Regions from separate parts of the Nocardioides sp. NPDC006273 genome, predicted to be linked through region 2. Evidence: riboswitches for the same ligand, from Rfam matches in the RefSeq annotation. Region 2 holds a riboswitch; the other holds the start of a gene.

Region 1 (4,418 bases), on a different contig from region 2:
CGAGGGAGCGCAGGGGCTGCGGAAGCGGCCGGACCGCGCCCACGTCGGGGCAGGTCCCGACGACGACCTCGGCACCGCGCTCCCGCAACGCGTCGATGACCTCGCCCAGCACACGGGTGGAGTCCTTCTGCGGCACCCGGTGAGTGACGTCGTTGCCGCCCACGATGACCACGGCGACGTCCGGCCGATAGTCCGCCGGCAGCGACTCGACCTGCGCGGGGACCATCGAGGTCTCGGCCCCGACGACCGCTGCCGTGCGCAGCCGCACCGGCCTCAGCAGGGCCTTGGCGATGCCCTTGGCCAGCCGTGCGCCGAGGGTGCCGCCCCTGGTCTCCGCACCCAGCCCGGCGGCGATCGAGTCGCCGAGGACGAGCAGCTCCACCGGCGTACCGCCGTAGGTCTTCTTGTAGACCTTGTCGGCGTCGATCGCCTCCTCGCCGAGGGGTTTGCCGATCACGTCGCGCGCGTGCGCGGCCTGTCTCTTCAACAACGTCACGAACCCGGCACCGGCCGCCGCCCCGACCACACCGACCGCGCCGGCGACCCCGGCAGTGGCGGCGACCATACCGAGCCACCTGGCCTCTTCACTCGTCTTCGCGGTGTTCACGCTCCTTTGTTTACCCGACGTATGTGAACGTCCGGTTCCTTCGGAGCAGCCCTACGCCTGGGAGAGACCGGCCGCCTCGAAGGCGTCGTAGTTGGGGGAGATGGTGGCGCGGGGGCCGACGATGCCGCTGATCGCGTCGAGGGTCTTGAGACCGTGGCCGGTGTTGATGATCACGGTCTCGAGCGTCGGGTCGAGGGCACCGGTCTCGACGAGCTTCTTGGTGACCGCGAGCGTGGTGCCGCCGGCGGTCTCGGTGAAGATGCCCTCGGTGCGGGCAAGGAGCACGATCGCCGAGCGGATCTCGTCGTCGGTGACCTCCTCGACCGCTCCGCCGGAGGAGCGGGTGGCGTCGAGGACGTAGATGCCGTCGGCGGGGTTGCCGATGGCCAGCGACTTGGCGATGGTGTCGGGCTTCACCGGACGGATGGCGTCGACGCCGGCCTTGAAGGCGGTCGCGACCGGGTTGCAGCCGGTCGCCTGGGCACCGAAGATCCGGTAGGGCTTCTCCTCGACCAGGCCGAGCTTGACCAGCTCCTTGAAGGCCTTGTCGACCTTGGTCAGCTGCGAGCCGGAGGCCACCGGGATGACGATCTGGTCGGGCAGGCGCCAGCCGAGCTGCTCGGCGATCTCGTAGCCGAGCGTCTTGGAGCCTTCGGCGTAGAAGGGACGTACGTTGACGTTCACGAACGCCCAGCCCTCCTCCTCCGCGGCGATCTCCTGAGCGAGCTTGTTGACGTCGTCGTAGTTGCCGTCGACGGCGATCAGGTTGTCGGTGAAGACCGCGGAGTTGACCTGCTTGGGCTGCTCGAGGTTGCTCGGGATGAAGACGGCGGTGGGGATCCCGGCCCGGGCACCGGCGGCCGCGACTGCGTTGGCCAGGTTGCCGGTGCTGGGGCAGGCGAAGACCTTGGCGTCGAGCTCGCGGGCGGCACTCAGCGCACACGCGACGACGCGGTCCTTGAAGGAGTTGGTCGGGTTGGTCGAGTCGTCCTTCACCCAGATCTTCTCGATGCCGAGCTCCCGGGCGAGGTTCTTCGCGTCCAGGAGCCGGGTGAAGCCGGGCTCGGTGTTGGGGCTCTGCTCGATGTCGTCCGGCACGGGCAGCAACGCCTTGTAGCGCCAGATGTTGCGGGGTCCGGCCTCGATCTCCTCGCGGGTCACGGCCGGGAAGTCATAGGCCACCTCCAGTGGCCCGAAACACTCCGGACACGCGTAGTGCGGTCCGAGCTCGATCTGGTGGCCGCACTCGCGGCACGACAGTGCCGAGGCGTTACCGAACGCACCCTCGCGCAGACCCTTCTTCTCCGTGGTCGTGCCGTTGGGCTCCGATGTCACAGCGCTCATGAGAAACCTCCTCCTCATCTTCCCCGATCACGTCTCTCGCGCCGGGCCGGAATTAGCACCGTTTCCACGACCCGCCCACAGGTGGGAGGAGGCTCGTGGCGGTTGCCGGGACTTCTCAGGGCCGTTCCCTCAGTCCCTCTCGATGAGCAATACCGATCGTACGGCAGGCAACCCGCCGCCAGCACACGCGGGTCCCACTCCGCGGACCAGACGTCCACTATCCGGACCGACAGGCTCCCCCGAGTGCTGTAACACGCTGTTACACGGACTATCCGGTCGTCACAACGACCGGATAGTCCTACGAACGACGTGTTACATCTCAGGCGGCGTGCGCGGCCCCGACCTCAGCCCCGCCCTCAGCGCTGTCCCCGGCGGGCTCGGCGAGCGCACCACGTACGACATCGCGTACGTCGCTGACCAGATTGATCTTCAGCGCCTGCTTCACCTCGTCGGGGACGTCATCGAGATCCGGCTCGTTGCGCTGCGGCACGAAGACCTCGGTCAGGCCGGCTCGCTGGGCGGCGAGCAGCTTCTGCTTGAGTCCGCCGATGGGCAGCACCCGCCCGGAGAGGGAGACCTCACCGGTCATGCCGACCTCGCTGCGCACCGGACGACCGGTCGCCAGCGAGGTGAGCGCGGTGACCATCGTGATCCCGGCCGACGGCCCGTCCTTGGGGACCGCCCCCGCGGGTACGTGGACGTGGAGCGAGCGGTCGAGCACGGCCGGGTCGACGCCGAGCTCGGCGGCGTGCGAGCGTACGAAGGAGAGCGCGATCTGCGCGGACTCCTTCATCACCTCGCCGAGCTGGCCGGTGATGTTCAACCCGGTCTGCCCCTCTGCGGCGGACGCCTCGATGAAGAGCACGTCCCCACCGAGCCCGGTGACGGCCAGTCCGGTGGCGACACCAGGCACAGACGTACGCTCCGCCGACTCCGGAGTGAACCGCGGCCGCCCGACCAGGTCCTTGAGGTTGTCCAGGTCGATCTCGACGCGCTCCGCCCCGGTGGCCAGCCTCGTCGCCGCCTTGCGCAGCGCCTTGGCGATGAGCCGCTCGAGCTGGCGGACGCCCGCCTCGCGGGTGTAGTTCGCCGCCAGCTCACGCAGCGCCTCGTCGGTGACGGTGGCCTCCTCGGCGGTCACCGCGGCGCGCTCGAGCTGCCGGGGCAGCAGGAAGTCGCGAGCGATGGCGACCTTGTCGTCCTCGGTGTAGCCGTCGATCGTGACCAGCTCCATGCGGTCCAGCAGCGCCGACGGGATCTGCTCGACGACGTTGGCCGTGGCGACGAACAAGACGTCGGAGAGGTCGAGATCGAGCTCGAGGTAGTGGTCGCGGAAGGTGTGGTTCTGCGCCGGGTCGAGCACCTCCAGCAGCGCGGCGGCCGGGTCACCCCGGTAGTCGGAGCCGACCTTGTCGACCTCGTCGAGGAGCACGACGGGGTTCATCGAGCCGGCCTCCTTGATGGCCCGCGCGATCCGACCCGGGAGCGCGCCGACGTAGGTGCGGCGGTGACCACGGATCTCGGCTTCGTCACGGACACCGCCGAGCGCGACACGGACGAACTTCCGCCCCAGCGACCGTGCCACCGACTCACCGAGGGAGGTCTTGCCGACTCCTGGCGGGCCGGCGAGCAGCACCACGGCACCGGAGCCACGGCCGCCGATGACCTGCAGGCCACGCTCAGCGCGCCGGGCCCGCACCGCCAGATACTCGACGATCCGGTCCTTGACCTCCTCCAGACCATGGTGATCGGCGTCGAGCACCTCGCGGGCGGCGGTCACGTCGGTGGAGTCCTCCGTGGTCACACCCCAGGGCAGCTCCAGCACGGTGTCCAGCCAGGTGCGGATCCAGGCGGTCTCGGGGTTCTGCTCGGAGCCACGCTCGAGCTTGTCGACCTCGCGCAGCGCGGCCTCGCGTACGGCCTCGGGAAGGTCGGCGGACTCGACGCGGGCCCGGTAGTCGTCCGACCCCTCGGGCTCGCCCTCGCCGAGCTCCTTGCGGATCGCGGCGAGCTGCTGGCGCAGCAGGAACTCCCGCTGCGTCTTCTCCATGCCCTCACGTACGTCCTCGGCGATCTTGTCGGTGACCTCGGACTCGGCGATGTACTCCTTGGCCCACTCGATCACCTTCTCGAGGCGCTCGGTGACGTCCGGCGTCTCCAGCAGCTCGCGCTTGGCCTCGTCGTCGAGGTAGGGCGCGTAGCCGGCGGTGTCGGCGATCTCGGCCGGGTCGTTCAGGCGGTTGATCTGGTCGATGACCGGCCAGGCCTCGCGACGCTGGAGCACCGCGACGACCAGCCGCTTGTACTCCTCGGCCAGCTCCTTCGCATGCTCCGTCGTGGTCTCGACCGCGGGCTCGACCTCGACCCACAGTGCCGCGCCGGGCCCGGTCACACCGGCGCCGATCTTCGCGCGGCCGTCGGCCCTCAGCACGGCCGCGGGCTCACCGCCCCGGAAACGGCCGACGCG
Region 2 (4,418 bases):
CGAGGCCGACGTACGCAGCCCCGAAGCTCTGCTCGAACTCGGACAGCAGCGCATCGATGACCTTCTCGCGGCTCAGCCCGGTCTGCGAACGGATCGGGTCGACCCGCTTGGCTGCGCTCCTGGTGCCCTTGTCGGACATCTTCTCCCGGCCGATCCGGAGCACCTCGAGCATCTTGTCGGCGTCGATGTCGTAGGCCATCGTGACGTGGTGCAGGACCCCGCCCGGGACCCGCTTCTGCGCGGCGCCGGCGATCTTGCCGACCGGCGAGGCGATGTCGTTCAGGCCGGCGTAGGCGGCCTCGATCCCGACGCTGCGCAGACCCCGGAGCACCCACTCGTCGAGGAACGCGTAGGACTCCTGGAAGGACATCCCGGCCACGAGCGTGTCGGGCACGGCGAGGCTGTAGGTGATCGTGTTGCCCGGCTCGATGAACATCGCGCCTCCGCCCGAGATGCGGCGTACGACCTCGATGCCGTGACGCTCGGCGGCGGCCTCGTCGACCTCGTTGGACAGCGACTGGTAGCTGCCGATCACGACCGCGCTGCTGGCCCAGTCCCAGAACCTCAGGCTGGGGGCACGGCGGCCCTCGGCGACCTGGCGGACGATGACCTCGTCGAGGGCCATCTGCATCCGCGGCCCCAGCGGCCCGGTCTCCATGATCTCGAGGTCGAGGTCGTCCCAGGTCGTGGCCCGGCCAAGCGCCCGCAGGACCGTCAGGGCGATGTCGCGGGTGCCGAAGCCGACCAGGTCGGCATGTCGGGCGGCGGTGTCGAGGACCGCGGTCAGATGGTCGAGGGACACGTCGGCCGGCTGCCCCTCCAGGGCAGCGGTCAACCACCCGAGCGCCTCGTCGGGTTCCAGGAAGAAGTCGCCCGAGAGGACGACGTCGATGATCTTGTCCGCGGAGACGGTGGCGTCGACGACGACCAGCTTGCCGCCGCGTACCTTCCGCTCGCCATGCACTCGTTCGCTCACAGTCTCTCAACACCGTGAACGCGGCGATTCATCCCGGTCGAGACGTCGCTCCGGTCGGCCGAGACGTCACCCACTGACCACTCGGCCGACCGGAGTGACGCTTCGGCCGCCGCACCTGACGCCTCGGCCGACCTAGCGGACGCCTCGGCAGGCTTTCCTCAGACGGCGGCGCCACAGGAGCCGGCGGTGTCGGCCAGGCGGGTCAGACCGACCGGTCCGACTAGCGGCCGCGGGTCCTCGGCGAGCGTCCAGGCACCGTCGACGAGGACGTAGTCGCCCCGGACGTCACCCTCGAGAAGAGAACGTACGCCGGCCACCAGCCGGTCCACGTCGGCGACCGAGGTGCCGATACCGATACTGGCGCGGACCGCGCCACCGGTGAGCCCGAGGCGCTTGAGGAGCGGTTGGGCGCAGAAGCGGCCGTCGCGTACGCCCAGGCCGTGCTCGGCGGAGAGGTAGGCCGCGACCCGGCCGGGCTCGATGTCGGCGACCGTGAACGTCACGACCCCGACCGGCTCGTCGGAGTCGGACCAGAGTCGCAGGACTTCGACCCCGTCCAGGGCGGACAGACCGGCCACCAGGCGACCCCTCAGCGACGCCTCGTGGCGGTCCAGCTCAGCGGGCTCGAGAGCGCCGAGAGCCGCGCAGGCAGCGGCCAGCGCGGCCGCGCCGACGACGTTGGGAGAGCCGCCCTCGTGACGCGCCGGGGCGGGCTGCCAGGTGGTCTCGACGATCGCAATCCCGGAGTCGTGGCTGGCGTCGTCGACCGCCCCTCCGCCGGCGAGATAGGGAGTGCCGACGTCGAGCCAGTCGCGACGCCCGACCAGGGCGCCGGCGCCGTAGGGGGCGTAGAGCTTGTGGCCGGAGAAGGCGACGTAGTCGGCCCCGGTCGCGGCCAGCGAGAAGTGACGGTGGCCGAGCAGCTGGGCCCCGTCGACGAAGACGCGGGCGCCGTGGGCGTGAGCCAGGGTGACGACCTCGGCGACCGGCAGGGCCTCGCCCGTGACGTTGGAGGCTCCCGTGATCGCGACCAGGGCGTAGTTCTCTCGGGCCAGCTCGCCGGCGAGAGCGTCGATGGTGCCGGCGAGGGTCTCGCGGCCGGCGACCGTGGTCACGCCCGCCTCCGTAGCGCAAGCGCCAGAGTACGGACGCGGGCGTGACCTATCCTCATGGTTCCCTCGCTGACGCTCGGTCACTCCCGCCTCGACGCGGTGCCACGGCAGCAGGTTGGCGTGGTGCTCGATGTCGAGGACGAGCACCCGGCCGGGTACGCAGCCGGCCAGCAGGTTCACCGCGTCGGTCGTGTTGCGGGTGATGACGGTGACGTCGTCCTCGCGGGCACCGACGTAGGCGCCGACGGTCGCGCGTGACTCCTCGTAGAGGGCGGTCGAGACCTGGGACAGGTAGCCGGCGCCGCGGTGGACGGAGGCGTACCAGGGCAGGACCTCGGCGACCCGGTCGGCCACGCTCCGCAGCGCCGGTGCCGACGCGGCGACGTCGAGGTTGGCGTACGTCGTGGTGGTGCCGTCCAGCAGCGGGACCTGCGTGTCGGAGCCTACGAGCGGGAGCAGGGACATGGTCAACCCTTCGGGGTCAGGGCTCCCCGGCCCGATCCGGCGAAGCACGCGCTTGCCCGCGCCACCTCGGCGAGGGCCTGGTCGTCACCCGGAGCACCCCGCCGCATGGGAGGGTTGCCCGCCAGCAAGCCGGGGCTTCGCGCTGGCAGTCGTGACCGTGCCCAAAGCGTGCCGGAGACCGCGTGCCTCCGCCAAATCACATCTCAATCGACGGACACCTGTCTCACATGACAGACATGGGTGTCAGTCGTCGTGCTTTCCGCGGCCCTTGTCCTTGTTGTCACAGGCGCCGAAGAACTCTGCGATGGGGTCGCACTCATCCTCATCCTTGTCCCCCTCCGGCGGCGGAGGCGGAGCGATCAGATGCGCCTCGTGACCGGACTCGGGATCCTGGCCGTCGACGTAGACAGGCTCGGGGAAGCTCTCGACCTCCTTGCCCTCCATGGCCTTCCCCATGATCGCCGCCCAGGTCTCGGTGGGATAGTCGGCGCCGAAGTAGGACGGCATCCAGCCACCGTCGAGCTTCCCCTCTCCGTTGCCGCGTGAGAAGCGGACGGCGGTGGCGATCTGCGGGGTGAACCCGGCGAACCACGACGTGCACACATGCTGCGATGTACCGCAGGTGGCGGTGCCGGTCTTGCCGGCGACGGGATGACCGATGGTCTGGGCCTTCCGGCCCGAGCCGCTCTGCACCACACCCTGCATCGCGTACGTCACGTCGGCGGCGATGTCCTCTGAGATCGCGTGCCGGCCGTTCTTCCTGCCGTTCCAGCTGTAGAGGACGTTGCCGGCCCGGTCGCGCACCTTCTTCACCACGTGCACGTCGTGGCGGTAGCCGCCGTTGGCGATCGTGGCGTAGGCGTTGGCCAGGTTGATCGGACTGACGTTGGCCCGGCCGAGGGCGATCCGGTCGTCGGTCTTGTGGTCGAAGTCGGAGGTGGTGCTGGGGATGCCCGGGAACTTCGGGTTCGGCTTCACCGGGGCGACACCGGCCGCCACCGCGGTATCGTAGATCGCCTTGCGACCCGCCTCGGGGCCGCCCATCGACTCGGTCATGTCGATGTAGGCCGTGTTCACCGACTGCTCCATCGCCTTGAGCATGGTGATGTGCTGGCCGTAGTCCATCCCGTCGGCGACCCCGGCCTGCTCGCCCTCGTTGACGACCGGTCGGCCGGTGTAGGTCGTGAACGGAGAGTCGCCCGCCCAGGTCGACTTCAGCGAGTAGCCCTTCTCGATCGCCGCCGCGGTGGCGAAGACCTTCATCGTCGACCCGGCGTGGCCTCCGGTCGCGGCCCAGTTGTGCTGGCTGTCGAGATAGTCCTGGCCACCGTAGAAGCCGAGCAGCGCACCGGAGGCGACGTCGACCGAGGCGGTCGCCACGTGCAGGGCGTTCTTCTGCTCGGGGTCGTTCTTGACGTACGCCTTTCGGTTCTTCGGCTTCACGGTCTTGGCAGCGGACGCCGACGCCTTCATCACCTTCGGCGAGAGCGTCGCGGTGATCCGAAGGCCACCGCTGTCGATCTTCTCCTCGGTGAACAGCGGCTTGCCGTCGGCGCCCTTCAGGCCGAGCAGCTCGGCCTTGATCATGGTGAGCGCGTGGCCGCGCTGGCCGCCCAGTCGGCTCGGCACGGTCTTCGCGGGGAACTTCGGCAGCGCGTCCTTCACCTTGTCGGCGTCGGCCTGCTTCAGATAGCCGAGGTCGACCATGCCGGAGAGGACGTACCGGTAGCGACCGAGCAGCTTCTCCTCACCCCGGAACTTGCTGCTGGCGGGGTCGAAGCCGGCCGGGTTGTTGAGGATCGCCGCCAACGCCGCCGTCTCCCGCAAGGACAGGTCCTTCGTGGGCTTGGCGAAGTAGGCCTTCG

Evidence for each region. A riboswitch is a leader RNA that binds a small molecule or an ion and turns the genes downstream of it on or off. The one in region 2 is predicted to bind S-adenosylmethionine.
Region 1: another riboswitch for S-adenosylmethionine. It lies ahead of thrC (threonine synthase); the one in region 2 lies ahead of ABZZ22_RS23080 (aminotransferase class V-fold PLP-dependent enzyme).

Annotation. Positions count from the first base shown of each region.
Region 1 is NZ_JBEXSD010000024.1:22,509-26,926, reverse strand. Features, by position in the region: gene ABZZ22_RS12615 (SGNH/GDSL hydrolase family protein) at 1-607, opposite strand, end outside; gene thrC (threonine synthase) at 659-1,951, opposite strand; SAM riboswitch class I at 1,963-2,100, opposite strand; gene lon (endopeptidase La) at 2,271-4,418, opposite strand, start outside.
Region 2 is NZ_JBEXSD010000068.1:5,383-9,800, reverse strand. Features, by position in the region: gene ABZZ22_RS23085 (biotin/lipoate A/B protein ligase family protein) at 1-976, opposite strand, end outside; gene ABZZ22_RS23080 (aminotransferase class V-fold PLP-dependent enzyme) at 1,135-2,553, opposite strand; SAM riboswitch class IV at 2,597-2,710, opposite strand; gene ABZZ22_RS23075 (transglycosylase domain-containing protein) at 2,797-4,418, opposite strand, start outside.